2 regions of the Enterococcus malodoratus genome follow, and region 2 is predicted to be linked to the other one. Evidence: predicted binding sites of a transcription regulator. Region 2 holds the regulator's gene; the other holds the start of a gene.
The links. The regulator NrdR, encoded in region 2, represses ribonucleotide reductase genes. The targets are predictions, from matches to a motif close to ACACNATATATNGTGT.

Region 1: the regulator NrdR is predicted to act here: its motif matches at 9,075-9,090, upstream of PGP85_RS19340 (deoxynucleoside kinase).

The regions. Positions count from the first base shown of each region.
Region 1 is NZ_JAQDPG010000015.1:15,093-30,563, forward strand. Features, by position in the region: gene adhE (bifunctional acetaldehyde-CoA/alcohol dehydrogenase) at 1-1,989, shown strand, start outside; gene PGP85_RS19305 (hypothetical protein) at 2,285-2,758, shown strand; gene PGP85_RS19310 (MFS transporter) at 2,898-4,064, shown strand; gene PGP85_RS19315 (FadR/GntR family transcriptional regulator) at 4,036-4,677, shown strand; gene fni (type 2 isopentenyl-diphosphate Delta-isomerase) at 4,706-5,749, opposite strand; gene PGP85_RS19325 (phosphomevalonate kinase) at 5,739-6,827, opposite strand; gene mvaD (diphosphomevalonate decarboxylase) at 6,828-7,817, opposite strand; gene mvk (mevalonate kinase) at 7,810-8,751, opposite strand; gene PGP85_RS19340 (deoxynucleoside kinase) at 9,150-9,812, shown strand; gene PGP85_RS19345 (hypothetical protein) at 9,855-10,406, opposite strand; gene PGP85_RS19350 (PadR family transcriptional regulator) at 10,408-10,737, opposite strand; gene PGP85_RS19355 (magnesium transporter CorA family protein) at 10,925-11,830, shown strand; gene PGP85_RS19360 (hypothetical protein) at 12,053-12,403, shown strand; gene PGP85_RS19365 (Cof-type HAD-IIB family hydrolase) at 12,481-13,290, opposite strand; gene PGP85_RS19370 (FUSC family protein) at 13,370-14,404, opposite strand; ribosomal protein L20 leader region at 14,625-14,753, shown strand; gene infC (translation initiation factor IF-3) at 14,781-15,305, shown strand; gene rpmI (50S ribosomal protein L35) at 15,378-15,471, shown strand, end outside.
Region 2 is NZ_JAQDPG010000002.1:429,456-444,926, reverse strand. Features, by position in the region: gene PGP85_RS05470 (MaoC family dehydratase) at 31-510, shown strand; gene PGP85_RS05465 (Bax inhibitor-1/YccA family protein) at 503-1,189, shown strand; gene polA (DNA polymerase I) at 1,618-4,257, shown strand; gene mutM (DNA-formamidopyrimidine glycosylase) at 4,465-5,298, shown strand; gene coaE (dephospho-CoA kinase) at 5,301-5,900, shown strand; gene nrdR (transcriptional regulator NrdR) at 6,094-6,567, shown strand; gene PGP85_RS05440 (DnaD domain protein) at 6,579-7,892, shown strand; gene dnaI (primosomal protein DnaI) at 7,892-8,818, shown strand; gene PGP85_RS05430 (tRNA (adenine(22)-N(1))-methyltransferase) at 8,936-9,649, shown strand; gene PGP85_RS05425 (Nif3-like dinuclear metal center hexameric protein) at 9,630-10,751, shown strand; gene pepT (peptidase T) at 10,775-12,004, shown strand; gene PGP85_RS05415 (lysylphosphatidylglycerol synthase transmembrane domain-containing protein) at 12,105-13,139, shown strand; gene PGP85_RS05410 (zinc-binding alcohol dehydrogenase family protein) at 13,162-14,172, opposite strand; gene clpB (ATP-dependent chaperone ClpB) at 14,330-15,471, shown strand, end outside.

The DNA.
Region 1 (15,471 bases), on a different contig from region 2:
CCAGGCATGGTTAAATCAGCATACTCTACTGGTAAACCAGCTTTAGGTGTAGGTGCTGGTAACGTTCCTTCATATATTGAAAAAACTGCGAAAATCAAACGTGCAGTAAATGACTTGATCGTATCAAAATCATTTGATAATGGTATGATCTGTGCTTCTGAACAAGCGGTCATCGTTGACAAAGAAGTCTACGAAGAAGTGAAAGCTGAATTCCAAGCGCATCAAGTATACGTAGTGAAAAAAGCAGAATTAAAGAGATTAGAAGACGCTGTAATGAATGAAGGCAAATATGCAGTTAACCCTGCAATCGTTGGTCATTCAGCTGAAGATATCGCACAACGTGCAGGTATCAAAGTTCCTGCAGGCACAAAAATTCTGATTGCAGAATTAGACGGTGTAGGCGCTGATTATCCATTATCACGTGAAAAACTTTCTCCAGTTTTAGCAATGATCAAAGCAAACGATCATGTACATGGATTCGATCTTTGCCAAGGAATGCTTGAATTAGGCGGATTGGGACATACAGCGGTTATCCATACTGAAGACGAAGACTTGCAAGTGAAATTTGGTTTGCGTATGAAAGCTTGCCGTATCTTAGTAAATTCACCATCTGCTGAAGGCGGTATCGGTGATATCTACAATGAAATGATCCCATCATTGACTCTTGGTTGTGGTTCATACGGTAAGAACTCTGTATCTAAGAACGTATCTGCTATTAACTTAATCAATGTTAAAACTATAGCGAAACGGAGAAATAATATGCAATGGTTTAAATTACCGTCAAAAATCTACTTCGAAAAGAACTCTCTATTGTATTTGACACAAATGGAAAACGTTGAACGTGTTATGTTAGTTTGTGACCCTGGTATGGTTCAATTCGGTTACGCTGACATCGTTCGCGAAGTTCTTGGACGTCGCAAAAATGACGTGAAAATCGAAGTCTTCTCTGATGTTGAACCTAACCCTTCAACAAACACTGTTTATAAAGGCTTAGAAGTATTCAACGACTTCCAACCTGATACAGTAATCGCTCTTGGTGGTGGTTCTGCAATGGATGCGGCGAAAGGTATGTGGATGTTCTTTGAACACCCAGACACTTCATTCTTCGGCGCGAAACAAAAATTCTTGGATATCCGTAAACGGACGTACAATATCGGCAAACCTGAAAAAACTCAGTTCGTATGTATCCCAACAACTTCTGGTACTGGTTCTGAAGTAACACCATTTGCCGTTATTACAGATAGTGAAACACATGTGAAATACCCATTAGCAGACTACGCATTGACTCCAGATGTAGCGATCGTGGACCCTCAATTTGTAATGACAGTACCTGCTTCAGTTACTGCTGATACTGGTATGGACGTATTGACTCACGCAATCGAGTCTTATGTATCTGTTATGGCTTCTGACTATACACGTGGTTTAAGTTTACAAGCGATCAAGATCGTCTTTGAAAACCTTGATAAATCAGTGAAAACGGCAGATCCAGAAGCGCGTGAAAAAATGCATAACGCCTCAGCAATGGCTGGTATGGCATTTGCTAATGCCTTCTTGGGAATTTGTCACTCAATCGCACATAAAATTGGTGGAGAATACGGTATTCCTCACGGACGTACGAATGCAATTCTATTGCCTCATATTATCCGTTACAATGCCAAAGATCCGCAAAAACATGCGATGTTCCCTAAATATGACTACTTCCGTGCAGACACTGACTATGCAGATATTGCGAAGTTCTTAGGACTTAAAGGCAATACAACAGCAGAATTAGTTGAAGCGTTGATCGAAGCGGTTTACAACTTAGGAACAGAAGTTGGGATTGACATGAACTTGAAAGCGCAAGGCGTGACTCAAGAAACGTTGAATACAACAGTTGATCGTATGTCAGAATTGGCTTATGAAGATCAATGTACAACAGCAAATCCTAAAGAACCATTGATCAGTGAGTTGAAAGAAATCATCGTAACAGCTTACGATTACAAAGCATAGAGCTTAGCAAGGGCCCTCAATATGAGGGCTCTTTTTTTTGATAAATCGGAAGAAAGGCAAACACGATGCAATTTTTTTACGTAAAAATCTAATGGTATAAGAACAAGTTATCAAAGCCTAAAATTGATATTCAGCGGCTAGTTATAAAAAAATTTTCATATTTTTTAGAAAAAAATAATTCTGATTTTTTTTATTTAAAATGTTCAGTTTTTTTAGACAAAATGAATCTCTTTGATTGTTATAGCCTGTGAAAAACGATAGACTAGGATTAGGATGAGAAGAAAGGTTCGAGGGCATGGAGAAACTGAAACGTGAGTTAGAAGAATTAGGAAACTTAAATGCGCGACTAGGTGCATTAATTGATTATTTAGTAAATGAAAAAAAATTGATGGCCAGTAAAGCCAATCATATCTTTATGCTAGACATGCAAGATTATGTCGCTGCGATGAATCAATTTGCTCCTTCAGAGTCGAAAATTTCTGTGACACCTCCTGAAATCAAACAAATCAATCATCTGCTGACACAACAATACGAATTGTTAAAGCTTGTCGAAAGAGATTACACTCGTCTCGAAGCTTCTGGAAAATTACCAGAGGATCTGACGTTTGATGAGAGTAAGAAGAAATATTTTAGACGTTTGAAAATTATTAATCAATTATTACTGCAAGACAATATCTTTTTTCAGTCAATGCTGGATGCCAAAAAAATTAGTGGAAACATCCGGATTGGTGAAAAGAAAAGTTGGCTTCAGCGAATATTTAGAAGGTAAAGAAACTCATTTGTGGGTTTCTTTTTTTGTGTGCCAAACTATTCACAGATAAAGAAGTTCCTAATAGAATTGTAAAGCTCCTTTTAAAATGATAGGATGAATTTAAAATACATCAGATGAATTTTAAAAGGAGGTTTTTATGAAAAATAAAAAAATGGTTCTTGTAGTATTTATTGTGGCGCTGAATCTGCGATTGGGGATTTCTTCGATACCGCCCTTGATCGGATTGATCAAACAAGATTTGCAGCTGAACAATTTTCAAGTGAGTTTGCTAACGAGTATTCCGGTAATTTGTATGGGGGTCATGGCCTTTGGCGTTAAACGGATGCAGCAGCAAATAGGCCGTGACCGCAGTATCCTGTTCTGTTTGTTTATTTTAGCCATGGGTACGGCGAGTCGGATTATTTTCTCTAATTATCTAAGCTTAGTTATTTCAGCAGTCGTGATCGGATTCGCTATCGCAATTATTGGGCCTTTACTTTCAAGTTTGATCAAGGAATATTTTCCGCGGCAAACGGGTTTGCTGATCGGTGTCTATTCCATCAGTATGGGTGTTGGTTCGGCCGCTGCATCGAGATTCAGTCTTTCTTTGGCCGATTATTCATGGCCCTTTGCATTGGGGATTTGGAGTGTGTTAGCGATAGTTGCGGGTGTTGTTTGGTCTTTTGTCATGGGAAAGAAGACGATCCAGTCGTCAGCTTCTATTACTTCGAGCGGGTTCCCGCTAAAAAAACTGCAAGCGTGGAAGATGGTTCTATTCTTTGGATTACAATCAGGAATGTTTTACGGCGTGAGTACTTGGCTAGTGGAGCTGCTTGTTCAAAAAGGTTTTTCTCGCGGCGAAGCCAGTCAGTATTTGACTATTTTTGTAATCGTTCAAATGATTTTCAGCTTTGTTATTCCAGTCTTAATGGACCATTGGGGAAATACGCGGCGTTGGATTTTGATTTGCGGAGGTCTGATATTGTTAGGAGTTGGCTGCCTATTAACGAATACTCTTTTCTTATTGATCAGCGGAATCGTTCTGATTGGTTTTGGTTTGGGCGGCTATTTTCCAATCGCTATGCTGCTGCCATTACAAGCAAGTGTAGATCCGTTAGAGGCTAGTTTATGGACTGGAATGGTACAATCTTTCGGGTACATTGTCGGTGGCTTGATCCCAATTCTTTTAGGAATAGCAGTTGATATTTTTAGATCTTTCAATGTCTTTTTATATGTTATGATTATTTTGTGTAGCGGGATCTTGCTGCTGACAATACAAGGAAGAGGCTATGAAAATGACGAAAAATCGCAATCTGGTGAATGAGACGATTCAGCAAGTAGAAAATTATATTCAGCAAAACGAATTGATGATCGGGGATAAATTACCGATTGAAAAAGAATTGGCCGAAATTTTCGGAGTGGGTCGTTCGACTTTACGAGAAGCGGTAAAGATTTTAGTCTATAGCAATGTTTTAGAAGTGAAGCAGGGCTCAGGTACATTTGTCAAAAATGGCAGTATTGGAGAATTTTCAACGACGGATCTTTTACGAGCACGTTCAATGATTGAGAGTCAGGCGATTGTTCTGGCAGCGATGTATCGAACAGATAAAGACATGCTGCGATTAAAGGAAGTGCTGTTTCAAAGGAATCGGTTATTAGAGGCCGGAAATTTTTCCGAATATATCGAGGCAGATTTGGCTTTTCATCAACAGATCGTGGCGATGAGCCAAAACCCATTCTTGATCAAATGGTACAATGAGCTGCTATCGGATATCAAACTGCATTTAAGCCAACAGGTCTTGCGGATGGAAGATTATCAAGACAATACAAGTTTGCATAATACAATTTATCGAGCGTTGCTTGAGGGGAAAGCTGAAGAAGCGCAAGCGATGGTTCAAAAGAATATCTTTACAGATGAAGAGGATGAGATCGGTTGATCTCATCCTCTTATTTGCTGGTTCAGATTTAGCTGCGTGTTGCTAATTTTTTATAATCAATTCCACGGGCCTGGCACCATTCTTTTGGTGCGCCGCTTAGAATGATTGGATTATGAATTAAATCAGCAGTCGTAGCTTTATCGGTCATTAAATACAATCGGCGAAGCTGTGTTTTCCAGTCCTCGATCATTTCGACTGTAGCATCGATTCCGTTACTGAGAAGGTGATCCAAAATAGTAGCAGAGATACCAACCGCTTTGGCGCCTAAGCAGAGAGCTTTGAAAATATCATAAGCATCCCGGATACCTCCAGAAGCTAAAAGTGTCAGCTCATCAACCTCTTGGGCTTCTAAAAGGGAGATCACCGTTGATTGTCCCCAATCGTCCAAGTAGTTCAGTTCCCGTTTTTTACGGCGGGCATTTTCGATTTGCGAAAAGCTTGTGCCGCCGCGACCGGAAACATCCACCGCCTTAACACCAAGTGATTGCAGCTGCTGAATGGTTTCTTTACTCATGCCAAAACCGACTTCTTTAATGATCACTGGAACAGGTAGTTGTTGAATAGTTGTTTGAATATTTTCAGGCCACTCATGGAAATCACGATCGCCTTCAGGCATGACCAGTTCTTGCGGCACATTCAAATGGATTTGCATACCATCTGCTTGAAGCAGGTCGACGATTCTTTTGGCGTCGTCGCTTGTTCTGCCGGCGCCCATATTTCCTAAGATCAACCCATTCGGATTTACTTCGCGGACAACAGTATAAGAGTCAGCTACAGCGGGATCTTTTAGGGCAGCACTGACTGAGCCCGTTGCCATCATTAAGTTGGTCTCGCGAGCGACGATCGCTAAATCGTGGTTGATCTGTTTGGTTTTTTCGCTGCCGCCAGTCATGGCGTTGATGTAAAAAGGCGTACTGAGTTTTAACCCCAGAATTTCTGTACTTAGATCGATGTCTTCTGGTCGTGCAGCAACCAAAGAAGAATGAACCAAACGAATGGCATCAAAATCATTCTCTTTTGGCTTCTGATGAAATGCGCGTGCCAGAGAAACGTGTTCATCTTTACGATTCATAGCGATCCTCCGTGAAGTGATAGACGTGCAAAGGCAAAGGAGTAATGCCCGCCTTTTCCCAAGAACTCATCAGAGGCAAGATTCCGGCACGTTTATCCACGATGACGATTCCGCAGTCGCCGCCGCCAGCACCAGAAGATTTTGCGGCACCGCCGTATTTCTCAGCGAGATCATTCAGACGTTTCAATTCCTCTGTTTCAATCGATACGTTGCTTAAACTAGTTAATTGATTTAACAAACTGCGATTTTTGCGAATCATTTTTTGAATCAGCGAGATATCATTCTGTTTAAAGCCTTGAATCATTTGGTTGACGCAATCTGTGCTGTCTTGTAAAAAATTCTCGTAGGATGTTTTCTTCTCATTGCGGGATTGATGAACCTGATCAACTAAATCAGAAGTCGACGCGGGACTGCCGGTCCAGCCAATTAATAAACGCAAATCTTCAGGAACTTGCAAAGGTTCGATTTGCAGGTTTGGCCAATCGCTTTCAATCAAAGTAGACATTTTCTCAGATTCTAATTTAGCTAGAACCCATTCGTGATCAAACGTGGAAAAAGCTAGCCAGCCGCCGTAACAGCTTGCCGCAATATCGCCGCAGGAGCCATTTCCTTGGACGTTCAAATGAGCTAAAGTTGCCAATTTAAACAGTTCAAGTTGTGAAAGCTGCAGATCGTAAAAAGCATTCAGGGCCTTGACGGTCGCCACAGTTACAGCGCCGCTAGAACCTAGGCCATATTTTCGGCCGTTGGAATTATCTAATTCGCTCGTTACTTTCAAATCAAAGAAAGCAAGTTTTTTTCCTTTTTCCTGTGCGAACTTTTCAGTAAAGTGAATCGCCGCTAAAATATAATGAAAAGGATTGTCGCGAATGTCTAAAACTAGTTCATTTTTGCGACGAGTCCAACGAACGGGCATGTCGCTATATTGAGCGGATTGGATGCTGCCGCTTTTTTTTGCGGGGCCGATAGAGACCGAAATAAATTGATCAATCGCCACGATGATCGCCGGATGTCCCGGTTCCACTACCGCGTATTCACCAGCAATATATAATTTACCTGGTGCAGTTACTTCGATCATTTACGCTTCCTCCTCTGACAAAATTTCAATTGCTGGACCTGTATGAGCAACAACGACTTGTTGCGCGTCAAACTGATCTCTTAGAGCATTTAATAAAGCTTCTTCATTTTTTCGTTCAACCAGAATTTTGACATTTGGACCTGCGTCCATCGTGAAATAGCAGGGCAAACCATCGTTTCTAATTTGGCGGACAAGATTCATCGCCTTCATACTTTCCGCAGACCAATAAGTAAAGGGCGGTGTAGCTGCTAAAGTTGTCCCATGCATTTTTAAAGCACTGGCTTCGGTCACTTCTCCAAGAGCAATGAAGTCTTTCTCGGCGATGGCCTTTCTTGCTTTAGTTAAATCGTGCGGTACAGTTTGCAGCCAGCCATCATAAAAAGCAGATGTTTCAACCGTTCGCTGCATTCCGTCACGACTGGAAATATCCTTTTGAGCGTCGTTGACCACGACGAAAATCATGCTAAGCTGATCTTCAAAACCGTCACTAGCAATTCCTACTGCATAAGAAGTTTCATCAGAAGTCCCTTTTTGCCATTCTGAAAAACCACCATAAATACTGCGGCAGGCAGAACCAGAGCCGCGACGCGCTAAACGTGATAGCTCTTCTGAAGAAAGATCCAATTTTAATGCTGCGCTGGCAGCACCTGCTAAAGCAGCCAAGCCGCTAGCAGAAGAAGCCAAGCCAGCAGCAGTCGGTACAAAATTTTGACTGCGAACCGTTGCATACAGCGTACAATCGGCTTTTTCGCGCGCTAAATCAAGAAAGCGACTCACTTTTAAGGTCGCTTTCGAATCTTGCAGTTGATTATCCAAATAGAATTGGTCTTCGGTCAGGTCTTTTGAAAAGAGTACTTGTGTTTCAGTATAAAAAGCATCCAATGTTAATGATAAGCTATTGTTCATTGGAATAATCAGTTCTTGGTTTTCTTTGCCCCAATATTTAATCAAGGCGATATTCGTATAAGCCCGAACTTTACCACTAAACATGTGCGTACACACCTAACCCTTCAATCCATGTATTTCGCGCGCCGGCATCTAATAAGATGCGTTGCAGCTGACGACCGCGTGTTTCATTTTCTGCTAAAGCGATCATGCATCCGCCACGGCCTCCGCCTGTTAATTTGGCGCCTAGCGCCTGATTTTCTAAGGCTGTTTCGATCAGGTGATCTAAGTGGCGGTTGCTGGTGCCTAATAGCCGCAATAAACTTTGCGCTTGATTCATGCAGTCGCCTAAAATTTGTGGGCGGTTTTGTAAAATCGCTTGTTGAGCTTGACCAGTCAGTTTGCCTAATGTCCGCATTTGTTTGCTGATTTCATAGGGCCGCAGCTCCATCAGTTTTGCAATATCTTTGACAGCCTTGCGTGTCTGACCTTTGACGCCAGTGTCGGCGACGACTAAAAAAGCATCCATATTTAATTGGAAGGGTTGGAAGCCGATTCCTTTTTGGTAAAGGATCGGTTCGGTGCCGCTGATCGTTGTGGCATCAATGCCGCTAGGATTGCCATGGGCAACTGCTTCGGCTTGGTTTACAAAATGCAGCACTTTTTCCTGTGTTGCTGGTTCTTCCATCCAGTCGAAGACGGCGCGTGTGATTGCAACGGCAACAGCCGCGCTAGAGCCCATTCCGCGTTCTGCTGGAATCGAGCTTTCAATTTTTAAATAAAATGGTTCTGGAATTTTAAAATGTTTCACTAAATACCAAAGTAAGACCGTAACATTTCGCATCGTAGTTGGAGCTTCTGAAAGCGGTCCGTGGAAGAAGCTGGATTCGATCCAGGATTCTAATTTATTTGCGCGAATCGTCGCTTGGATTCCTGTTCCTGAAAAAGGAAAGGCGATCGCTGGTTCCCCGTAGACAACCGAATGCTCTCCCATTAATATGATTTTCCCGCTGGCATAACCCGTGCCAATCGATTTCATTAAAAAAACCCCTATTTCGTTTTAGAGTAATTATTTTCCCCCAGAGAAAATAAAAGTGATTACCAACGCAGCTCACTACTGTCTAGTAGTGATTCTAAAGCAATTAATTTTTTAGCGAAAGCAATACGTTTTTTGTCTTCTACCTGAATAAACAGGGCCTGTTTTTTACTTAATAGCAGTTATCCTTTTAAGTCTCTTTCTCATTTTACTCAGAGAATGGGGACAAGTAAACGAAACGACTGAAAAGTTTTTGAAAATCAACGATTTTTTAAACATTCCTTAGAAGAAAAAATTGAATTATTTTAGAAGTATTTCGTTTGACGACACAAGATATTGGGGGTATATTAAATAAGTTGGAAAATCCGCACTATATTTTGTATGAAACGAGTTGGAGGTTTATGAGCGTGATCGTATTAGCAGGAACTATTGGAGCAGGAAAATCAAGTTTGACCGCGATGTTGTCAGAGCATTTAGGCAGTCAGGCTTTTTATGAGTCGATTGATGATAATGAGGTATTGCCGCTGTTTTACGCAGACCCAGAACAATATGCATTTTTATTACAGATTTATTTTTTAAACAAACGTTTTGACAGTATTAAAAAGGCGATGCAGGATGATAATAATGTCTTGGATCGTTCAATCTATGAGGATTCCTTATTATTCCATTTAAATGCTGATCTTGGTCGAGCAACCGAGACAGAAGTGAAAGTTTATGATGAGTTGTTGGCGAACATGATGCAAGAATTGCCATATGCTGCTCACAAAAAGCATCCTGATTTATTAGTACACATTCGTGTCTCATTTGAAACCATGATGGAACGGATTCAAAAACGTGGCCGAGAATATGAACAATTAGAATTTGATCCGACACTATATGATTACTATAAAGAATTGAACAGCCGTTACGATCAGTGGTATGAAGACTACAATGAGAGTCCTAAAATCCAAATCGACGGCGATCGTTTGAACTTTGTCGATGAAGCAGCCGCACGCGATGAAGTCATTCGAATGATCGATGAAAAAATCCTAGAAGTCCAAGGTGTTCCCGTAGAAGCGGAATAAGAAAAAGCTTTGCCAAAATCTGGCAAAGCTTTTTTTTGCGGACTATTTTGAGTGGTTCTGACTGATCACGCGATTGTGCTTGTTCAAACCTAGTGCGATACCCAGCAGTAACCCTAAACCAAGCATTAAAAAGAAGACGATACCAATCAATTCACCGCTATATAATATTTGTCCGAAGATCCCGATGATTGCGCCGATTACGATCCCGATGAACAAATTGCTGGCATAGCCTAAGCCGATGGATTCTTCAGTTTGCGGATCGATCGTTTGATAGTAAGCTTGGCGTTCTTGATTTCTGATTTCTTCGTCAGAGAGTGGCCGATCAGCTCTAAAAGTAGCCATTGCCTTATTCAAAGCGTCTTGTTCGCTTAAATTTTCTTCAGCCATTAGTTGAGTCATATACTCTTTGATGTAACCAGCGATTTCTTCCGTTTCTTCCTTCCGGTCGGGCTTTAAATTCTTTTTTGTCTTTTCTTGCAGTTCTTGTAATTTTAGAGCCATTCGTTCGGGATAGCTTAGCTGATCTTTACTCAAACTGGCTTTGACCATATTGTCTGCAAATTTTTGAATTTTATCATCGATTGATGTACTCATTTTATTCGTCTCCTTTATAAAAACCGTCCATTAAGTCTTTAATGAATTGCCATTCTTGTTTTTTATGCTGTAAGAAAGCCGCTCCCTTTTCGGTTAAGTGGTAATATTTACGCCGAGCTGCTTGTCCATCTTGCCAGTAGCTTACGACATAACCATTTTTTTCCAAGCGTTTGAATGCGACGTATAAGGTGCCTTCCTTCAATTCAAACGTTTCATTGCTCGATTTCTTTGCTTGACGAGCGATGTCATATCCGTAACTATCTGCTTTAGCCAAAATACTGAGAATAATCGGATCGATATATCCCCGCAAAACCTCTTTATCAATTTCCAAGCTAATACCTCCTTACATTTAATACCTCACTACACGAGTATAATAAGACGAGGTATTGATTAAGTCAACAAAAAGGTTTTTTGTCGGAATAGATTTACTGGCAAAACAGCCTGCAAGCAGAAATGAATACTGAATGAAAGTTTTTGTTATACTGAGAGTAGGATGAATTCGCACTAGGAGGTTTCTGATGGACAGTAGACAAACATTTAATCAAGAGATGTGTTCGTGGATCAATGTAGACAGCACCCAATCACATGAAATAAAAAAATTGAGAGCCAGCTATGCGATCAGCGATGAAATGCTGACGTATGCACTGGATGACAATGAACGGGCTCGGGTGGAGTATGATCCAATGGAGAAGGCACTGCTGTTGATTTTTAATGTGCCTAATCTGTTAAAAAAAGATAATCACTATGAAACCAGTCCGATGGCCTTCATCTTGAAGGATCATTACTTTTTTTCTTTTATCAATGAACGAACAGCGTATGTTGAAAACATTATCGAAAACATTTTGTCCAATGAGCCAAATCAAAGTACGGCGAGTTTGCTATTCCATACTTTATTTTTAATTTCCGACTATTATTTCCCATTAGTGGAGGAAGTGGATAGTCAACGGATTCACTTGAACAAAAAGCTGAGGGAAAAAACGACGAATAAAAATTTATTGGCTCTTTCCGACTTAGAGATCGGGTTGGTCTATTTAGTAACCGCGACCAAGCAGAATGCGGTGCTGTTAGAACAAATAAAAGCGCAATCGATTTTCTCAAGCTTTACGGATAAGGAAAAAGAAGAACTGGACGATGCCTTGATCGAGGCCAAGCAAGCGGTAGAGATGACGAAGCTTTCCAGCGAAGTGTTGGATCAGCTATCCGGTACCTATAATAATTTATTGAACAATAATTTGAATGATACGATGAAAATCTTAACGATCTGGTCATTACTATTAACAATCCCGACAATCGTGACTGGTTTCTTCGGCATGAATATGCCGCTGCCATTCACTCATTCCGAAATCGGCTGGATTATAACGTTAGTCATTAGTCTGGGTTTGTCCGTATGGTTGATCCTGATTTTATGGCGCAGAATCCGTTGAGGTAGTTCAGAAATATTTTTATTTTTTTTGGTGCTGTAATTAGGAACTTTCAGTTTCGGGTATTGGTAGATTAAGTGATAAATTATTTTGATTGACCATTTTAAACCAGTCTAGTGAGGTGTTTGCAACCTAACTAGGCTGATTTATTTTAGTTATTCACACAGATACTGTTTTTTGTTATTATTAATTGGTTCTTATAAATAACTTAAAGGAGTTTCAACGATGGACGAACAATCGAACAGAATTATCCCTGATGAGATAAAAGGCTGGAACTGGGGAGCATTTATGTACAATATTACTTGGGGGATCGGTAATAAAAGTTATTTGCCTTTATTGTGTCTCATTCCGCTATTTAATATTATTTGGATTTTTGTGTGTGGTTTTAAGGGGAATGAATGGGCATGGCAAAAAGGTGATTATGAAGATATCGATACTTTCTTGGCTGTACAAAAAACATGGAATCGCGCGGGATTAGTCGGCTTTATTCTTTTCATCCTTCTGATGGTTGTGTATTTTCTTTTCTTCGCAGCAATAATTACATCTATTATCACTAGTTATCATTCATACTATTAATATTAAATAAAGCACTATCCCGTTTTGACAGGGATAGTGCTTTATTAGTGAAGCGATGTAAAGTTGAATAATAATATTTAGAGAATAAACGTTTCAATAACCTCCGCTACGGCATGGTTTTCATGATCTGCCAAGGTTGTATGCTGCGCAGCATCTTTTACCGCAGGAACGGCATTTGCGACAGCGATGCCTAATTCGGCGGCATGAATCATTGCTAGATCATTCGTGTTGTCCCCGATAGCGATTGTTTCCTCCATAGGAATACTCAGGTGTTCGGCCAAAGTTTGTAATGCTACTCCTTTGCTGACACCTTTTGGATTGAACTCGATGTAGCGATTAGAAGAATAGCTGATTTCCAGCAGATCATGCAGATCCGCAGGCATGTCTTCTTCTAGCTTTTCTAAATAGCTGCGGTCCAAATTTTGGAACAAGGCTTTGTAGCAGACCTGATCTTTAAGAAACTGAATATCATCATCCAAACGTTTTTCGTGCGGGATTGTCGTTAAGTAGGCGTCTTCCTCAGGGTTGCTGTGATAGACATAGGTTTGGTCAAAAGTATAAAGATGGATCGCTACTTCATAGTTTGAGCCAAACTCGAATAAACGCGCTAGAATCTCAAAAGGCATTGGGAAATCTTTGATGATGGTGGGGCCATGATTCTCAACCACCACACCGCCGTTAAACCCGATCATGTAATGGTCGGCCTTATTAGCGACATCCAATTCTTCCAGCGTTTGTTTAATAGAATAAAATCCGCGTCCGGTTGCTGGTGCGAATACGACGCCTTCTGCTTCGGCCTTTTGTATCGTATCTTGCGTCTTATCTGATACATGTCGACCTTTGTCCAATAAAGTCTCATCCAAGTCGCAAGCAATTAATCGGTACATAGATGGTCCTCCTTCATTTTTCTTGTTCTCATTATAGCAAAAAACCGAGTAGGCTCACTCGGTTTTCTGAAGATACTAGTTAGTTTGAATGAAATTTTCGATTGTAAAACTCTAAACTGGTACTCATAAGCCATCCGGCTAGAAGACCTAATAGACTGCCAAGCACGATTCCTAAAAAACGAAATTGAATCAAGGAGTAGAGATATTGTTGCCGCACTAGCATTGAGAGCATCAATGCCATCGGGGTGGTAAAGAATTGAGCGATCGCGTAATTGCGCTTAACGAAATATTCAACCGTCACAAACAAAACGGTGATGATCAGCAGTGTCTCGAAAACCGATAACGGTAAATACAATAGAAAGGCCGCAATTGCCAGACCGATGATCGTACCGAAAATCCGTTGAACATTGCGATGAGCCATAGCCCGAAGATTGTCGGCTTGTAAAATGGAGGCACAAGAGACGACTAGCCAATACGGATTTTTCAGCTGCAAGCTCATACTCAAATAGACGGCAAAAAATAGAAAGCCACTGTATAGAAGGCTGTCGATTACTACGGCAGGATCGTCATCGATACGCGATTTCACTGTCTTTCTTGCTTCAATTGCTGGCAACGGCTTATTTTCTACAAAATGCAAAATGGTAGCTACTAGCAAGGAGAAAAGTACACCGATGAAAAAGTAACCGCTCATTACTGGAATTCTAGTCAAGGGTATTTTTGTACTGGCACCCATGGCTGTGACCATCACGATGAAAAAGGGACCTGGTTTAGCAATACCATATAGACGGAAGAAGAATCTTCCTAAAAAGCCGACAATCGCGACTACGATTGGGGCAGTCCAAGCGGCGTGGGTAGAAAGCATCCCAAGAAAATTTGCCACAGTCAAAAAACTGCCTACGATAGACAAGCGCATGATTAATTGTTTTAGCGGAAGTCTTTGATAATAGAGAAAGGTGAAAATACCTAAAGAGCCGAAGCTAGAAATGGCTAGCTGGTGGGTTAAGTAGCCGGTGAATAAAACACTGATCATACAAAGACCGGCACCGAGTAAACGAAACGGTGATTCCTTTGGTCTGTTGTAATGAATCAATTCTTTAAAAAAAGATTGTTCCATCCAATCACTTCCTTTTTCTAAGAACTCATTTTTCGAAAAACCTGAAAAATAATTCTGAATGAATCTGAGAGGGTCGTTGCAGAGCAAACAGACACCCTTTTCATATATAGGTTAGCATACAAACTAAAGAAAGTTCAATAGAAAGTTTCTGAAAACGACTAAAAATAGGTTTGAAGAGGTTGACATTCCTTAGAATAGCTTGTATACTATTAAAGTTGAGAAATGAAAGCAGAAGCACCCGCTTCTCGCCTTACGCGAACATCTCGCTGGGCTAGATAGTTAATGACTGATCTTTTGGATGAGTCATACTACGTGCGGGTTCGTAAAGAACTCGTTTTTTTATTCGCTTTTTTTCTCTCAAAAAATTTGGAGGTGAATGACCATAGCAAAGGATATGATGGTTAACGACGGCATTCGTGCTCATGAAGTGCGTTTGATCGGCCAAGATGGCGAACAACTAGGTGTGAAGTCGAAAGCAGAAGCATTAAGAATCGCTGAACAAGCAAATCTTGATGTTGTACTTGTAGCTCCAGGCGCAAAACCACCGGTAGCGCGTATTATGGATTACGGGAAATATCGTTTCGAAATGCAAAAGAAGAATCGTGAAGCTCGTAAAAAACAAAAAGTGATCAACATTAAAGAAGTTCGTTTAAGTCCGACAATCGATGTAAACGACTTTAATACAAAACTTCGGAACGCACGTAAATTCCTAGAAAAAGGGGACAAAGTGAAAGCTTCGATCCGTTTCAAGGGCCGTGCCATTACCCATAAAGAGATTGGTCAGAAAGTTCTTACTCGCTTGGCTGATGAAACAGAAGACATTGCGACAGTAGAACAAAAACCGAAGATGGACGGACGTAGCATGTTCTTAGTGCTTACGCCGAAAGAGAAAAAGGACTAACAATAATTTTGAGAATGCTCTTTAGCCTTAGTTGAAGAGTGTGCGAAATGAAAAGTAGGAGGAAATTTAGTCATGCCAAAACAAAAAACACATCGCGGTTTAGCAAAACGCGTAAAACGCACTGGTAACGGCGGTTTGAAACGTTTCCGCGCGTTCACAAGTCACC
Region 2 (15,471 bases):
AAAATAATGAGTAGAAACAATACGGAGGGAATGGACTTGTATAATATGAAGGCTCGGAAAATAGGCAAGACGATAGACGAAATTGAGGAAGGTGACTCGTTATCGTTAACGGAATCGATCGAAGATAATCAGATTCTTTTATATTTAGGTTTGACAAATGATGCAAATCCTTTGTATATCCAACATGATTATGTGAAAGAAACTGAATATGAACAACCGCTTGTACCATCCATCATGTTGATGGGGATTATCACAAGTGCGATTTCAAAACATTTACCAGGACCGGGTTCTCATGTAGTGAATTTCTCGATTAATTTTATTGATCCGGTCTTTCACTATGAAACATTGACCTTTGAGTTTGAAGTCATTAAAGTGGATAAAATGAAAGATGTTGTCACTATCTCTGTTGAAGCTGTAGAAGCCACAGATAACGAAGAAAAACGCATCTTGGATGCTGTGGTCATGGTGAAACCGCCGCAAGTACAAATAGGAGATGATATAAATGAATAATCAAGAAACAACACGCATTTACGGATTGAATCGTTTCTACGGAAAAATTTATGCTTTTCTTGCATTAGGAATCGGAATTAGTGCTGTAATATCATATATGGCATTAGGCCCTTGGATGTTTCAAGTACAAAGCTTTATCAATAATTTTCCTTTAGGCTTCTGGGGAATCTGGATTGCTGAGATTGCTCTTGTTGTCTTTCTTGGAATCAAAGCACAGAAGAATCCCACATTAGCAATCGGTGGATTCATCGTATATTCTGCGCTGAATGGTCTAACACTAGCAGTTACATTAGCAATGTATGACTTAGGAACAGTCACTCAGGCATTTGTTACTGCATCAGCAACATTTTTAGTCATGTCATTAGTTGGTTCATTTACTAAACGCGATTTATCAGCAATTGGCCGCGCAGGTTTAAGCTGCTTGTTAGGGATTATTATTGCGATGTTGCTGAATGTATTTCTATTACAAAGCAGTGCAGTTGAATTCTTTATTTCTATCTTAATGGTAGTGGTTATGTCAGGAATTACAGCTTATGATAATCAAATGATTCGCAAGATTTATCTTGGATCAAATGGCGAAGTTGGAAATGGTGTAGCAGTTTTCATGGCGTTACAACTTTATTTAGACTTTATCAACCTGTTTATCTCATTCCTGCGAATTTTTGGAAGTAGTAAATAGTAAGTAGAGGCGAGTGATCGCCTCTTTTTTATGTCATTGACTGAAGATAAGAATCTTGAAAAAATCGGCTTCATTCTTTTCATTTCATTAAATACTTTGTTAGAATGAAACATGAGAATCAACAAGCGTCGTTCCATATTTTGTCCAAACAATGGAACTGAATCCGCAAAGAATTTTTAACTAAAATGATAATGAGTCTATTCGGTTAGCCGATATACATGGAGAACATTACGTTTTTAAGTAATAAAAAATTATCCTTAATAGAAGTTAGGATGCCAGTCGAACTTTTCCAGTTGTCGCTATAAATAAATTATCTAATGAATTTTTTGATAATCGAGAATGAAATTGTTTAGTTCGATGGTGTACGAAGAGAACAACACTTTTTTTTAAGTAAAAAATATCCTTAATAGGAACTAGGAGTCGAAGACATGAGTGAGAAAAAATTATTATTAGTTGACGGAAACAGTGTAGCGTTCCGTGCTTTTTTTGCCCTCCACAATTCTTTGGAGCGTTTCAAAAATAAAAATGGACTACATACCAATGCAATCTACGCTTTTAACAACATGTTTGAAACCGTGATGGATCGAGAAAAACCAACCCATGTTTTAGTGGCTTTTGATGCAGGGAATACCACGTTCCGAACAGCAATGTATTCAGATTATAAAGGCGGACGGTCAAAGACTCCTGGAGAATTCCGCGAACAAATGCCTTATTTGCGTGAATTATTAGTTGGCTTGGGCGTAAAGCATTATGAGTTAAATAATTATGAAGCCGACGATATTATTGGAACATTGGCTCACCGCGCTGCAAATGAAGGCTTTGAGGTAGTTGTTTTATCAGGAGATCGCGACTTAACGCAATTAGCGACGGATCAAATCAAAGTCGACATCACTGTGAAAGGCGTTAGTGAAATTGAAACTTATACGCCTGAACATGTAGCTGAAAAATATGATGGATTGACACCTAATCAAATCATCGATATGAAGGGGTTAGCTGGCGATACTTCAGATAATTATCCTGGTGTGACAAAAGTCGGTGAGAAGACAGCAATTAAATTATTGAAACAATTTGGTAGTGTCGAAGGTGTTTATGAAAACATCGATGAACTGAAAAAAAGCAAAATGAAAGAAAACTTGATCAACGATAAGGAGCAAGCTTTTCTTTCCAAAGAGTTGGCTACGATCAAATTGGATACGCCGGTTGATATTTCTATTGATGAGCTTCTTTATACTGGAAAAGATTTGGATAAATTGATTCCTTTCTTCAAGGAAATGGATTTCAAGGGCTTTTTAAGCAAATTGAATGTTGAAGAAGAGGAAGTTGAGCTAGAAGATATCAACTATGAAGTCGTTAATGATTTCAGCGAAGAAATGTTTGATATGGACTCAGCTTTATACGTGGAAATGTTAGAAGATAATTACCATTTGTCAGACATAGTGGGTGTAGCTTGGGGAACAAAGGAAAAGATTTATGTAACGAATGAGCTGGCCTTATTTGAAAGTGCAGCCTTTAAAAAATGGTTAGAAACAGCGAATAGTAAAAAGGTGTATGATGCGAAACGTACTTATGTTGCCTTAAATCGCTATATTACGAAAACAGAAGGCATTAACTTTGATGTTTTGTTGGCGGCATATTTGCTGGATACTAATGATAACAGCAATGATATTGCTGGAGTGGCACAGTATTACGGCTACACAGAGATTCAAACGGATGAACAGATATACGGCAAAGGTGCAAAAAAAGGTTTGCCAGAGGATGATGAAGTCTTCTTTGGGCATTTAGCACGTAAAATCAAAGCGATTCATTTCTTAAACGATAAATTGGAAAATGAGCTGGAAGAAAAGAAACAAGATAAGCTATTCTACCAAATGGAATTACCTCTTTCTCGTATTTTGGCTGAAATGGAAATTGCAGGAATCACTGTCGACGCTCAACGATTACAAACGATGCGCGGCGAATTTTCAAAACGGCTGCAAGAGATCGAACAAAAAATTTATCAAGATGCTGGTGAAGAGTTTAATATTAATTCACCAAAACAACTTGGTGTGATTTTATTTGAAAAAATGCAACTGCCAGTCATCAAGAAGACTAAGACCGGCTACTCGACCGCAGTTGATGTATTAGAACAACTACGGGAGCAGGCACCAATCGTCGAACATATTTTGAACTATCGTCAAATTGCTAAGATCCAATCAACGTATGTTGAAGGACTATTAAAAGTGATTCAAAGCGATAATAAGATTCATACACGATATATTCAAACCTTGACGCAAACGGGTCGGTTGAGTTCGGTTGATCCTAATTTGCAAAATATTCCGATTCGATTAGAAGAAGGCCGGAAAATTCGTGAAGCTTTTGTCCCACGGGATGAAAATTGGTTGATTTATTCATCCGACTATTCACAAATTGAACTACGTGTCTTAGCCCATATTTCTGGCGACGAACACCTGAAACAAGCCTTCCGTGATGGAATGGATATTCACACTAGTACAGCGATGCGAGTGTTCAATGTTACTGAAGATGAAGTGACACCAAATATGCGTCGAAATGCTAAGGCTGTGAACTTCGGAATCGTTTATGGTATTTCTGATTATGGATTGTCGCAAAACCTTGGCATTACTCGTAAAGCGGCTCAAGAGTATATTGATACTTACTTTGAGAATTATCCAGATGTGAAACGTTACATGGAAGATAGTGTCCGCGAAGCAAAAGACAAAGGCTATGCTGCTACTTTATATAATCGCCGCCGCTACTTACCAGATATTAATGCTCGGAACTTTAATCTTCGGTCATTTGCTGAACGAACTGCGATCAATACACCGATTCAAGGAAGTGCTGCAGATATTTTGAAACTCGCAATGATCGAAATGGCGAAACGTTTGAAGGAAGAAAACCTTCAAGCAACGATGCTGCTGCAAGTACACGATGAATTAGTTTTTGAAGTACCAGAAAGCGAATTGGATCAATTAGACAAATTGGTAAAAGAAGTAATGGAAAATACAGTTCAATTAGATGTACCATTGCTGACTGATAGCAATTGGGGAAAAACGTGGTACGAAGCAAAATAAAGTAGAGCTGTGAAAGAAACGGTACGGTTAATTGAACCGTAGTTTCTTTCACAAATCATGCTGAATAATAGTTAAGAAGCTGAACCGAAAAATTGGAGCAGCTTCTTCTTTTAGAAAGCAAATTATTTAGTAATTGTCGAACACAAATGAATAACCTGCGATAATAAATTTTTTTGATTGGATCAATAAGAACTAGGAGTGAATTGTATGCCAGAATTACCAGAGGTTGAAACCGTGAGAAAAGGGTTGGTTTCTTTAGTCAAAGGAAAAACAATCGCAAAAGTCGATGTGTATTGGCCGCGAATCGTTGAGTTTCCAGAGGTTGAGGTCTTTCAACAACAATTAATCGGTGAGACGATCCAGACTGTGGAGCGTCGCGGAAAATATTTGATTTTTCAATTTACTCATTATGAAATGGTTTCGCATTTGCGGATGGAAGGAAAGTATGAGTATTTTGAACAGCCAACAGCTTTAGATAAACACAGCCATGTGCGCTTCATTTTTACTGATGGTTCTGAATTGGTTTATCATGATGTACGAAAATTTGGCCGGATGGCCTTGTTAAAAAAAGGAATGGCGAAGGACTATAAAGGTTTAATGCAATTGGGACCGGAACCGACAGAGGATGACTTTGATTTAGATTTGTTCAAGGAGCAGCTTAAGAAATCTTCAACAATGATTAAACCATTACTGTTGAACCAAAAAATCGTTGCGGGTTTAGGAAACATTTATGTTGACGAAGTTCTTTGGCTGGCCAAAATTCATCCAGAACAACCAGCGAATACTTTGAGCCCGCAAACAGTCCGTCGACTTCGTGAAGCAATCATTGAGGTCATCAGTAAGGCCAAAGAAGCTGGAGGAACGACAATTCGAACCTATTTGAATGCTTTAGGCGAGGCTGGTCATTTTCAACAAGAGCTGCACGTTTATGGGCAAACAGGCACCCCTTGTTCTCGTTGCGGAACGCCGATCATCAAAATAAAGGTTGCCCAAAGAGGCACGCATCTTTGTCCGCATTGCCAAAAATTAAAGAAGGTGTAGAAATGAGCTTTGTGTTAGGTATCACTGGTGGAATTGCGAGTGGAAAATCAACGGTCGTAGATATTTTTAAAGCAGAGGGATTTTCAGTAGTCGATGCAGATATTGTCGCACGAGAAGTAGTAGAGCCAAACACGCCTGGATTAGCACAACTGGTGAAAGTATTTGGCGATGAAATTTTGCTGGCTGATGAGCGCTTAAATCGAAAAAAATTAGGTGCGCTAATTTTTCAAGATGAGAAAAAGCGTCAACTATTAAATGAAACACTTGATCCGTTTATACGCGGTGAAATAGAGAGACAGGCGAAGGAAGCGGAGCAATCCAGTGATTTAGTTGTCGTAGATATACCGCTTTTGTATGAAGGAAAATACGAAGCGATGATGAATGAGGTGGCTGTCGTCTATGTGACGCCGGAAATTCAATTAACACGTCTGATCGCACGAAATAATTTATCGGAAAATGAAGCGTTGGGGCGGATCAACAGCCAGCTTTCATTAGAAGAAAAGAAAAAAAGGGCAGACATCGTCTTTGATAATTGCGGTTCGCAAGAAACAACGCGTCAACAAGTTATGGATTGGCTAAAAGAAAATAATTTTGTTTCTTAAAGAATTCAGCGTCGTAGCATTACGACGCTTTTTTTAGCGGGCTGGTTATGGTAAACTCATGTTATATAAACAAATTAATCCGTTTATTCAAACTTTTTTTGTTTTTAAAAAATAATTCTATATAACAGAAATCATTTCTATCGTGAGCGATAGAAAAACTTAATGAATAGCTATGAAAGTGTGGGGTGAAATTATGCGTTGTCCAAGATGTAATCATAATAATTCTCGAGTAATTGATAGTCGGCAAACTGATGATGGCCGAGCGATTCGCCGTCGGAGAGAATGCGAAAGCTGTGGGTTCCGCTTTACGACTTTTGAACGTATTGAAGCAGCGCCTTTATTGGTTGTTAAGCGTAATGGTGACCGTGAAGAATTCAGTCGGGATAAAATCTTGCGTGGATTGATCCGTTCTGCAGAAAAACGCCCAGTTGCAATGGAACAAATGGAACAGATCGTGGATCACGTAGAGAATCGTGTCCGCAGTATGGGAGAAAATGAAGTTCCGACTAGTCAAGTCGGAGAGTTTGTCATGGAAGACTTGATGGAAGTCGATGAGATTGCTTATATTCGCTTTGCAAGTGTTTATCGACAATTTAAGGATATGTCTGTATTTCTAAAGGAATTACAGGAGATCGTTGACAAAGCTAAGTCAGCGGATGAAGAGTAGGGGGCTTTTTGGTGGCAGAAGAACTAAAACCCAGCACCTTTTATACGGTCTATGGTGAGCCACAACTTGATCAAAGCAAGCAAGACGCTTTGCTTTACTTATACCAGCCGATCATCGGAAGCCACGCTGCGAGTTTATATCTGACTCTGATTAGTGACGTCACACTGGAGGGGAAAAGTCCTAGTTTGATGCACACGGATCTATTAGCGGCGATTGACATTGGATTGATGCATTTAGTCAAGGCGCGAGAACACCTTGAGGGTATCGGTCTATTAGAAACTTACCAGCAGACGGACGATGAGATCGGAATGAGTTTGATCTATCAATTACGTTCACCGGTAGTTCCGGAAAAATTTTTCCAAGACCCATTGATGTCTTATTTATTAATGGATAAAGTTGGAAGAAGGCGTTATGAACGTTTAGTAGAGCGTTTTAAACCTCAACTTTTTGATAAAGGGCAAGTTAAAAATATTACGAAACGCTTTCGTGAAGTTTATCGATTGGATGATAAAGCTTTCGCTAGCCAAACGGAAGTATTGGAACAGACGCAAGCGAGTTTTTCAGATAATACCGATTTTGATTGGACCTTATTTAGTCAGCAGTTGAAACGATTCAATCTGATTCTGGGTGCTGAAGAACGGGAAAAACTTCAAACGTTTCAAACATTGTATGGAGTAAATGAGTTAGACTTGGCTGAGTTTGTTGCTAAGGCCGCGGCTGGAGAAAAGACTGGTTTGAACTTTAATTATTTGCGACAGTTGATAAATAAAGAAAAACGACCGAAAGTTTCAGCTGCACCTAAAGAACCTGTAACAGAAAAGGCTGTAGAGACAGGTAGCTTTTCGCCACAAGAATCAGAGATTATTGCTCAAAGTAAAAAAATTGCGCCGGTTACATTTCTACGGGCAATCAAACGTGAAAAGGGCGGTTTCGAGACGAATACTGAGGTTCGATTGTTAGAAGAGTTGATCGGACGCAATTTATTGCCGAAGAGTGTGATCAATATTATCATTAATTATATTTTGGTAATTCAAAATCAGGCAGTGATCAATGCTAATTATTTGAATGCGATCGCCAACGATTGGGCCCAAAAGAAGATTACTACGCCAGAAGCAGCGATCACTCATGTACGAGAAAATAATCAAAAGCTGGTTCGTAAACCGCAAGCAAGCCGCCCAGCATATCAAAAACGTGGGACGGGTCGCAAAGAGGCTCTGCCTGAGCATATCAAGCAACCGCCGAAAGAGACGAAATTAACACCTGAAAAAGAAGCTGAATTGAACCGCAAGTTAGCGGAATATTTAAATAAAGAAGGTGACGATTAATGGAAGATGTAGGAAAAGAATTGAATCGCATCATTAAAAGTCGTGGAGTCGATGGTCGTTACCGCCAAATGATGGAAGAGATTTTGGCCGACTCAGATGTTCGCCAATTTATTGAGGAACACAAAGAAAAGCTGACTCAAGAAGACATTGAGAAGTCTTTTGCTAAGTTGTACGAGTTTGTTCAAGAAAAGAAAAAATACTTGGCATCAGACCCGAGTATGATTGCACCAGGTTATGAACCGCAGTTAAGTCTAAATTTTCATTTTATTGATGTGACGTATGTTCCAACTGATGAGCTGCTACGTGTGAAACGTGAAGAAGAGGTTCGCAATAGAGTAAACTCGTTGGATATGCCAAAGGATATTCGAAAGGCTTCTATTCGAACGTTCGAAGTGACCTCTGGACGTAGTGAAGCGTTGGAAGCTTCTTTAGATTTTATCAATCAATACGAGGCGAACCCTAAAATGTTTCATAAAGCTCTGTTCTTAGTTGGGGATTTTGGGGTAGGAAAGACCTATTTACTTGGAGCCGTGGCACATGAATTGGCTGTTAAGGGATTTGAGACGACACTCTTACATTTTCCTACTTTTGCTGGTGAAATGAAACAAGCTATTTCTAATGATAAAGTGGGGCCTAAGCTGGACGGGGTAAAACGTGCGCCGATTTTGATGATCGATGATATTGGAGCGGATTCTATGAGTGCTTGGATTCGTGATGAAGTTTTAGGGGTAATCTTGCAGCATCGGATGCAGGAACAGTTACCGACATTCTTTTCTTCAAACTTCAACATGGATCAATTGGAAAAACATTTATCTGTTACCCAACGTGGTGACGAAGAACCATTGAAGGCTAAAAGAATCATGGAACGTGTCCGTTATTTAAGTAAAGAAATTTGGGTGATTGGTGAAAATCGCCGTAACGGATAAAAAAGGAAAATTTTCTTAGAAAAAGGCAAACGCCCTATTAAAAAGCGCTATCATTTAGCACTTTTTTAAGGGCGCTTTTTTTAAGGAGTGTTATAATAATTTTTAGGATGTGAAGAGATGAATGCCAAGGATTTATCAATCCGTTTGCAAAAAGCGGCGGAATTCGTACCAAAGGATGCACGGTTAGCAGATATCGGTTCTGATCATGCGTATCTGCCGGTTGCTTTAATGCTGCAAAAAGAAATAGCTTATGGTATCGCTGGTGAAGTTATATCTGGTCCTTATGAATCTGCCAAAAAGCAAGTTGCTAAAAATGGTTTAGATAACAAAATTGATGTACGTTTGGCGGATGGACTAGAAGCGGTTGAGTTAAGCGATGAAATTTCTGCGATTACCATCTGCGGAATGGGCGGGGTGTTGATCCGCGATATTTTACAGCGAGGTAAAGAAAAAAATCGTCTTTCTGGAAAAGAACGATTGATTTTACAGCCGAATGTCGGCGAAAGACAGCTTCGACAATGGTTAGTCAATGAGAACTACACGATCACTAATGAAGCGATCATTGAAGAGAACAATAAGGTGTACGAAATCATTGTTGCTGAAAAAATTCCGGTGATTCCTAGTTATTCAGCAAGGGAACTTTTTTTTGGTCCGATACTGCTTGAGGAAAGAAATCCTGTCTTTCAAGAAAAGTGGCAGCATAAACTTGTTAAGAGCGAAAGAATTCTAGCTAGTTTACACCAAAGTGATCAAGACGTTGCAGAAAAAATTCGAGAAGTTGCTCAAGAAATCGAATGGATCAAGGAGGTACTTGCAGATGCAGGGAAGTAAGTTTATCCAACGCTTTAATCAGTATTGTCCTGAGTGGTTGGCTGAAGAAGGCGATCCAGTCGGCTTGCATATCGGTACGTTGAACAAAGAAGTCGATCGAATTATGATGAGTCTAGATGTTCGACCTGCTGTCGTGGAAGAGGCGATTGAAAAGAAGATCGATTTATTGATCGTTAAGCACCCACCGATTTTTCGTCCGTTTTCTCGTCTAACTACGGATGATGTGCAGACGAAAATGTATGCTGATCTGATCAAAAATGACATTGCAGTCTATGCGGCTCATACAAACATGGATATTATTCATAATGGACTGAATGATTGGTTCTGTGAAATGTTAGAAGTGGTTGATACAAGTTACTTGATCCATACGCATACTGTGAAAATGAAAAAGTTAGCGGTCTATGTCCCACAAACGGATGCTAAAAAAATGCGTGAAGCATTGGCTAAAGCTGGTGCAGGCGAGCAAGGAAATTATCAAGCGACATCTTTTACTGTAAATGGAACTGGACGTTTCACACCGAATGAAGAAGCGAATCCAACAATTGGTTCGTCAAATGTCCCTGAGCAGGTTCAAGAAAGTAAAATCGAAGTGATTTTTCCTGAAACGAAGCAAACTGACATAGTCGCAGCAATGTTAGCTGCACATCCTTATGAGGAGCCAGCTTACGATATTTATCACCTGGATAATTTAGCAGAAAACTTCGGAATCGGTCGAGTTGGCGAGTTGAAGGAAGCGATGCCGACAGAAGACTTTATCGCAAAAGTAAAAAAGGTTCTTGCTTTAGAAGGTTTACGTGTGGTTTATCCGCACGACTCAAAGAAAAGTATTAAACGTGTAGCAATCTGCGGCGGAAGCGGAGAGAAATTTTATCGTGATGCTTTAGCAGCGAATGCGGACGTTTATATTACCGGAGATGTTTATTATCATACCGCTCATGATATGCAAGAGACGGGGATGTTAGTCATTGATCCGGGGCATTACATTGAGTCATTATGTAAAGAAAAAATGGTGGCTCTATTTGAACAATGGAAAAATGAAGAAGGGTGGAAAGTTGATTTCTTTGTATCTGAGACTTCCACCAATCCTTTTTCATTTAAATAAATAGCATTAAAGGAGAGAGTAAGATGTACGAAAATTTATTACCGCGTTTTTTACACTATGTTAAGACAGAAACTCGTTCTGATGCGACAAGCACCACAACACCTACAACTCAAACACAGGTAGCCTTTGCTCATGAGCTGATGAAAGAATTAGAAGAAATCGGCATGAAGGACGTTACTTACAATGAAAAAAATGGCTATGTGATTGCATCTTTGCCAAGCAACATTGACAAAGAAGCGCGGACTATCGGATTTATCTCTCACATGGATACAGCAGATTTTAATGCTGACGGCGTTAACCCTCAAATCGTTGAAAATTATGATGGCGAATCAACCATCAAATTGGATGCTGATGGAAAATATACATTAAATACAAAAGATTTTCCTAACCTAAAAAATTATACGGGTCAAACATTGATTACGACTGACGGTTCTACCTTGCTTGGTTCTGATGATAAATCTGGGATTGCCGAAATCATGACAGCGATGGAATATTTGATTAATCATCCAGAAATCAAACATGGCGAAGTTCGTGTTGGGTTTGGTCCTGACGAAGAAATCGGTATTGGTGCGGATAAATTTGATGTGAAACAATTCAATACAGATTTCGCATACACAATGGACGGCGGACCAATCGGTGAATTACAATATGAAACATTTAGTGCGGCTCAAGCTGAGATCACTATGCATGGTAAAAATGTTCATCCGGGTACAGCTAAAAATACAATGATTAATGCGTTGCAAATGGCGATTGATTTCCATAATCAATTACCAGAATCTGAACGTCCAGAAAAAACAGATGGACGCGAAGGGTTCTTCCATTTGTTAGCCTTAGACGGTAATGTAGAAGAAGCAAAAATGACCTACATTATTCGCGATCATGATCGCGATAAGTTTGAATCACGCAAACAAATGATTACAGACATTCAAGCAAAAATGAATAGTCAGTTTGATCAAGAACGTGTAGAAATCAACATGTATGATCAATATTATAATATGGGTGAAATCATCGAAAAAGATATGAGCGTTATCGATCTTGCAAAAGGTGCGATGGAAGAGGTTGATGTTAAACCAATTATCGAACCAATTCGCGGCGGGACTGACGGTTCTAAGATTTCATTCATGGGTATTCCTACACCAAATATTTTTGCTGGTGCGGAAAATATGCATGGACGTTTTGAGTTTGTTTCTCTACAAACAATGGAAAAAGCGGTCGATGTGATCGTGAAGATTATTGAAAACAACGCAAAATGATTTTTTCTGAAAAAGCTTTGAGGAAACTTGAAGCTTTTTCTTTTTTTGCTCTTTGGCATGTGGTAGGCTAGAGCAATAAAGAAAAAAATGAGGCTAAAAAATGAAATTATCAATCAATCGTAAATTGATTCTAAATATTCTTTTGTTCACAGTGATGATTGGGATAATTATTTTTGTTATCCGAGACTCGTTAGGTGATATTTTTACTGAACTGGGTCGAACTTCTTTGCCAGTGTTATTGGGGGTTACCGCTCTCGGGCTAGTTAGTCAGGTGATTGAAGGGTATACGATCAAAAATATCGCTGGGGAATTCAATCCCCAATTTACTGTTCGTGACGGTTTTTTTGCATCGGCCTATGCAACGTTTTATCGGGTGATCACTTTCGGGACTGGCTCGATCGTATCTGAAGTCATTTATTATCATAAAAAGGAACTGACATATTCCGAGGCGACAGGAACCAGTGCCTTGCGGATGATTACTTATAAGATAGCTTTGATGGTTTGGGCGTTAGTTTTTCTGGTGATAAAAAGCAGTGCAATTCAGGCGCACATCGCCAATGGTATTTTTCTGGTGCTGGCGGGGGTTCTCGTAACCTTGCTGATTATATCAAGTTTATTGGTTCTGAGCTTAAATATTAATGCGCAAGTTTTGTTTGTGATCATATGCAACCGACTATTTAAGCGGCAAAAGCTGCGTGATATTGTTGATCAGTTGAATAATCAAGTGTATTCTTTACGAGGGGCGATCAAAACGTTTATTCGTGATCGAAATGCAGTCATTCGGGTATTTTGTTCGAATATGGCAAAATTGGTCGTTTGGTATTCATTGCCTTTCTTCATTTTAGTGAAGGATTATCCAGATATCGATATCTGGTTAACCGTTGCGTTGATCAGCTTCACAGTAATTCTAGGTGGAGTCTTACCCGCACCAGGCGGGATCGGCGGTTTTGAATTCGTTTATGTTCTATTATTCCGAAATGTTGTTGGAAAGGTTGATGCGGTATCTTCATTACTGCTTTATCGCTATGCGACTTATTTATTGCCATTTCTGATCGGAATGATCTATGTCTTATTCAATAAGCAGCGTCAAATCAATCATGAAATCAAAGAAGCAAAAAAGGAAGTTAACGACTGAAATCGTTAGCTTCCTTTTTTTATTAGTAATGTACAACCAGTTTTCCGATCATTTTATCCTCTTCGACTAATTGATGAGCCTGATAAAAAACTTCAGGCGAGAAACCAGGAATAATTTTAGTCAGTGTGCTTTGAATTTTTTGCTCTTGCATTAACTGTACTAACAGTTCTAAAATTTTGCCTTGTGAAGCTATATTAAAATCATAATCTGTTTTTGCAAACATATATTCCCAATCAAAACTGCCGGATTTATTTTTTAATTTTGCCAGATCTACATCTTTGTTTGATTCGACGATCGAGCCGAGATGGCCGAAGGGCTCGAGCAATTCACTCATTTCTTCAAAATAACGATCGGTAGAATGCAGAATCAAAATGTAAGGAAGAGAAGAATAACCGATTTTCTTTAATTGTTTGGTCAAATCTTTATGATGATCAATAATATGATCGGCACCCATTCGTTTTGACCATTCTTTGCTCTCTTTGCGAGAAGCTGTGGCAATGACTGTTAGACCAGCCCACTTTGCCAATTGAGTTGCAACTGAACCAACACCGCCGGCACCATTGATGATTAAAATCGTACCATTATTTTGGTTTTCTTTAGGAAACAAGCCCATTTTTTCGAACAGCATTTCGTAGGCGGTGATAAACGTTAAAGGCATTGCTGCCGCTTCATCTGTCGGAATTCCGCTTGATAATTTTGCGACGATCCGAGAATCAACTACTTGACTCTCGCTATAGCTGCCGAATCTTTTAGTCGTTCCGGCAAAAAGGACACGGTCGCCAATCTCTATATTTTTAACATCGCTGCCTAGATGGGTCACGATGCCAACGCTGTCAAAACCTAAGACATGCGGTTGAGAAGTACCTTTACCACTTTGTCTTAATTTTGTATCTACTGGGTTGATCGAGGAGGCTAAATTTTTTACGACAAGATCAAATTTGTTCAATTTAGGAAGCATCATTTCATATGTTTCAAAATGGTTTCCGTCAGATAGTCGAAACCCCTTTTCGAATCCAATCACGCGAGAAATCATTGAATCACTCTCTTTCTAGTAATGAAAGAATTGTAGCATTGTTTTGTTTTTCTTCATAATAATAAACTTTGAGTTTATCGAGTTTAATGTTTGACCTTTACTGACCAAGGTTATATACTAATATGTGTAAACTATTAATAATGTCGGAGGTATGTCTATGAATATCGAAAAGATGACGACAACTTTACAAGAAACGATTGCTGAAGCACAGCAAATTGCGGTAACGAGACACCATCAAGAGATTGATATCGTTCATGTATGGAAGATTTTTCTGCAGCCGAATCATTTTGGCCGGAATTTCTACACGGATGCAGGGATTGATGTTGATCAGTTTGAGCGTGAAGTGGATAAGGTTTTAGATGAGTATCCAACAGTTAGCGGCGGCAATGTTCAGTATGGTCAAAATCTCAGTCAAAATCTATTTAATTTATTGAGTGAGGCAGATAAATTACGTGAGAAATTTCAAGATGATTTTCTATCAACGGAAATCGTCATTTTAGCGTTAATGAAACTAAAGAATTATCCTTTAACGAAATATTTGATTCAACAGGGATTAAATGAAAAAGAAGTACAAAAAAATATCGAGGACATGCGAGGAGGGGATCGAGTGACTTCGCAAAATCAAGAAGAGACGTATAAAGCATTAGAAAAGTATGGTGTTGATTTAGTTCAACAAGTCAAAAATGGAAAACAGGACCCAATTATCGGTCGCGATGAAGAAATTCGAGATGTTATTCGGATTCTTTCACGCAAGACTAAGAATAATCCGGTCTTAATCGGAGAACCTGGTGTTGGTAAAACAGCAATTGTTGAAGGTTTGGCCCAACGAATCGTTCGCAAGGATGTGCCGGAAAACTTAAAAGATAAGACGGTCTTTTCTTTGGATATGGGTTCGTTGATCGCAGGAGCAAAATTCCGCGGCGAGTTTGAAGAACGTTTAAAAGCTGTTTTAAAAGAAGTAAAAAAATCAGATGGGCGAATCTTACTCTTTATTGATGAAATTCATAACATTGTCGGAGCTGGGAAAACTGAAGGCAGTATGGATGCCGGAAATATTTTAAAACCCATGCTGGCTCGTGGTGAATTACACTTGATTGGCGCGACAACATTAGATGAGTATCGCCAATACATGGAAAAAGACAAAGCGTTAGAACGTCGGTTCCAAAAAGTTTTAGTCAAAGAGCCAACAGTGGAAGATACGATCAGTATTTTGCGCGGTTTAAAAGAACGTTTTGAAATTCATCATGGTGTAAATATTCATGATAATGCATTAGTCGCAGCGGCTACATTATCGGATCG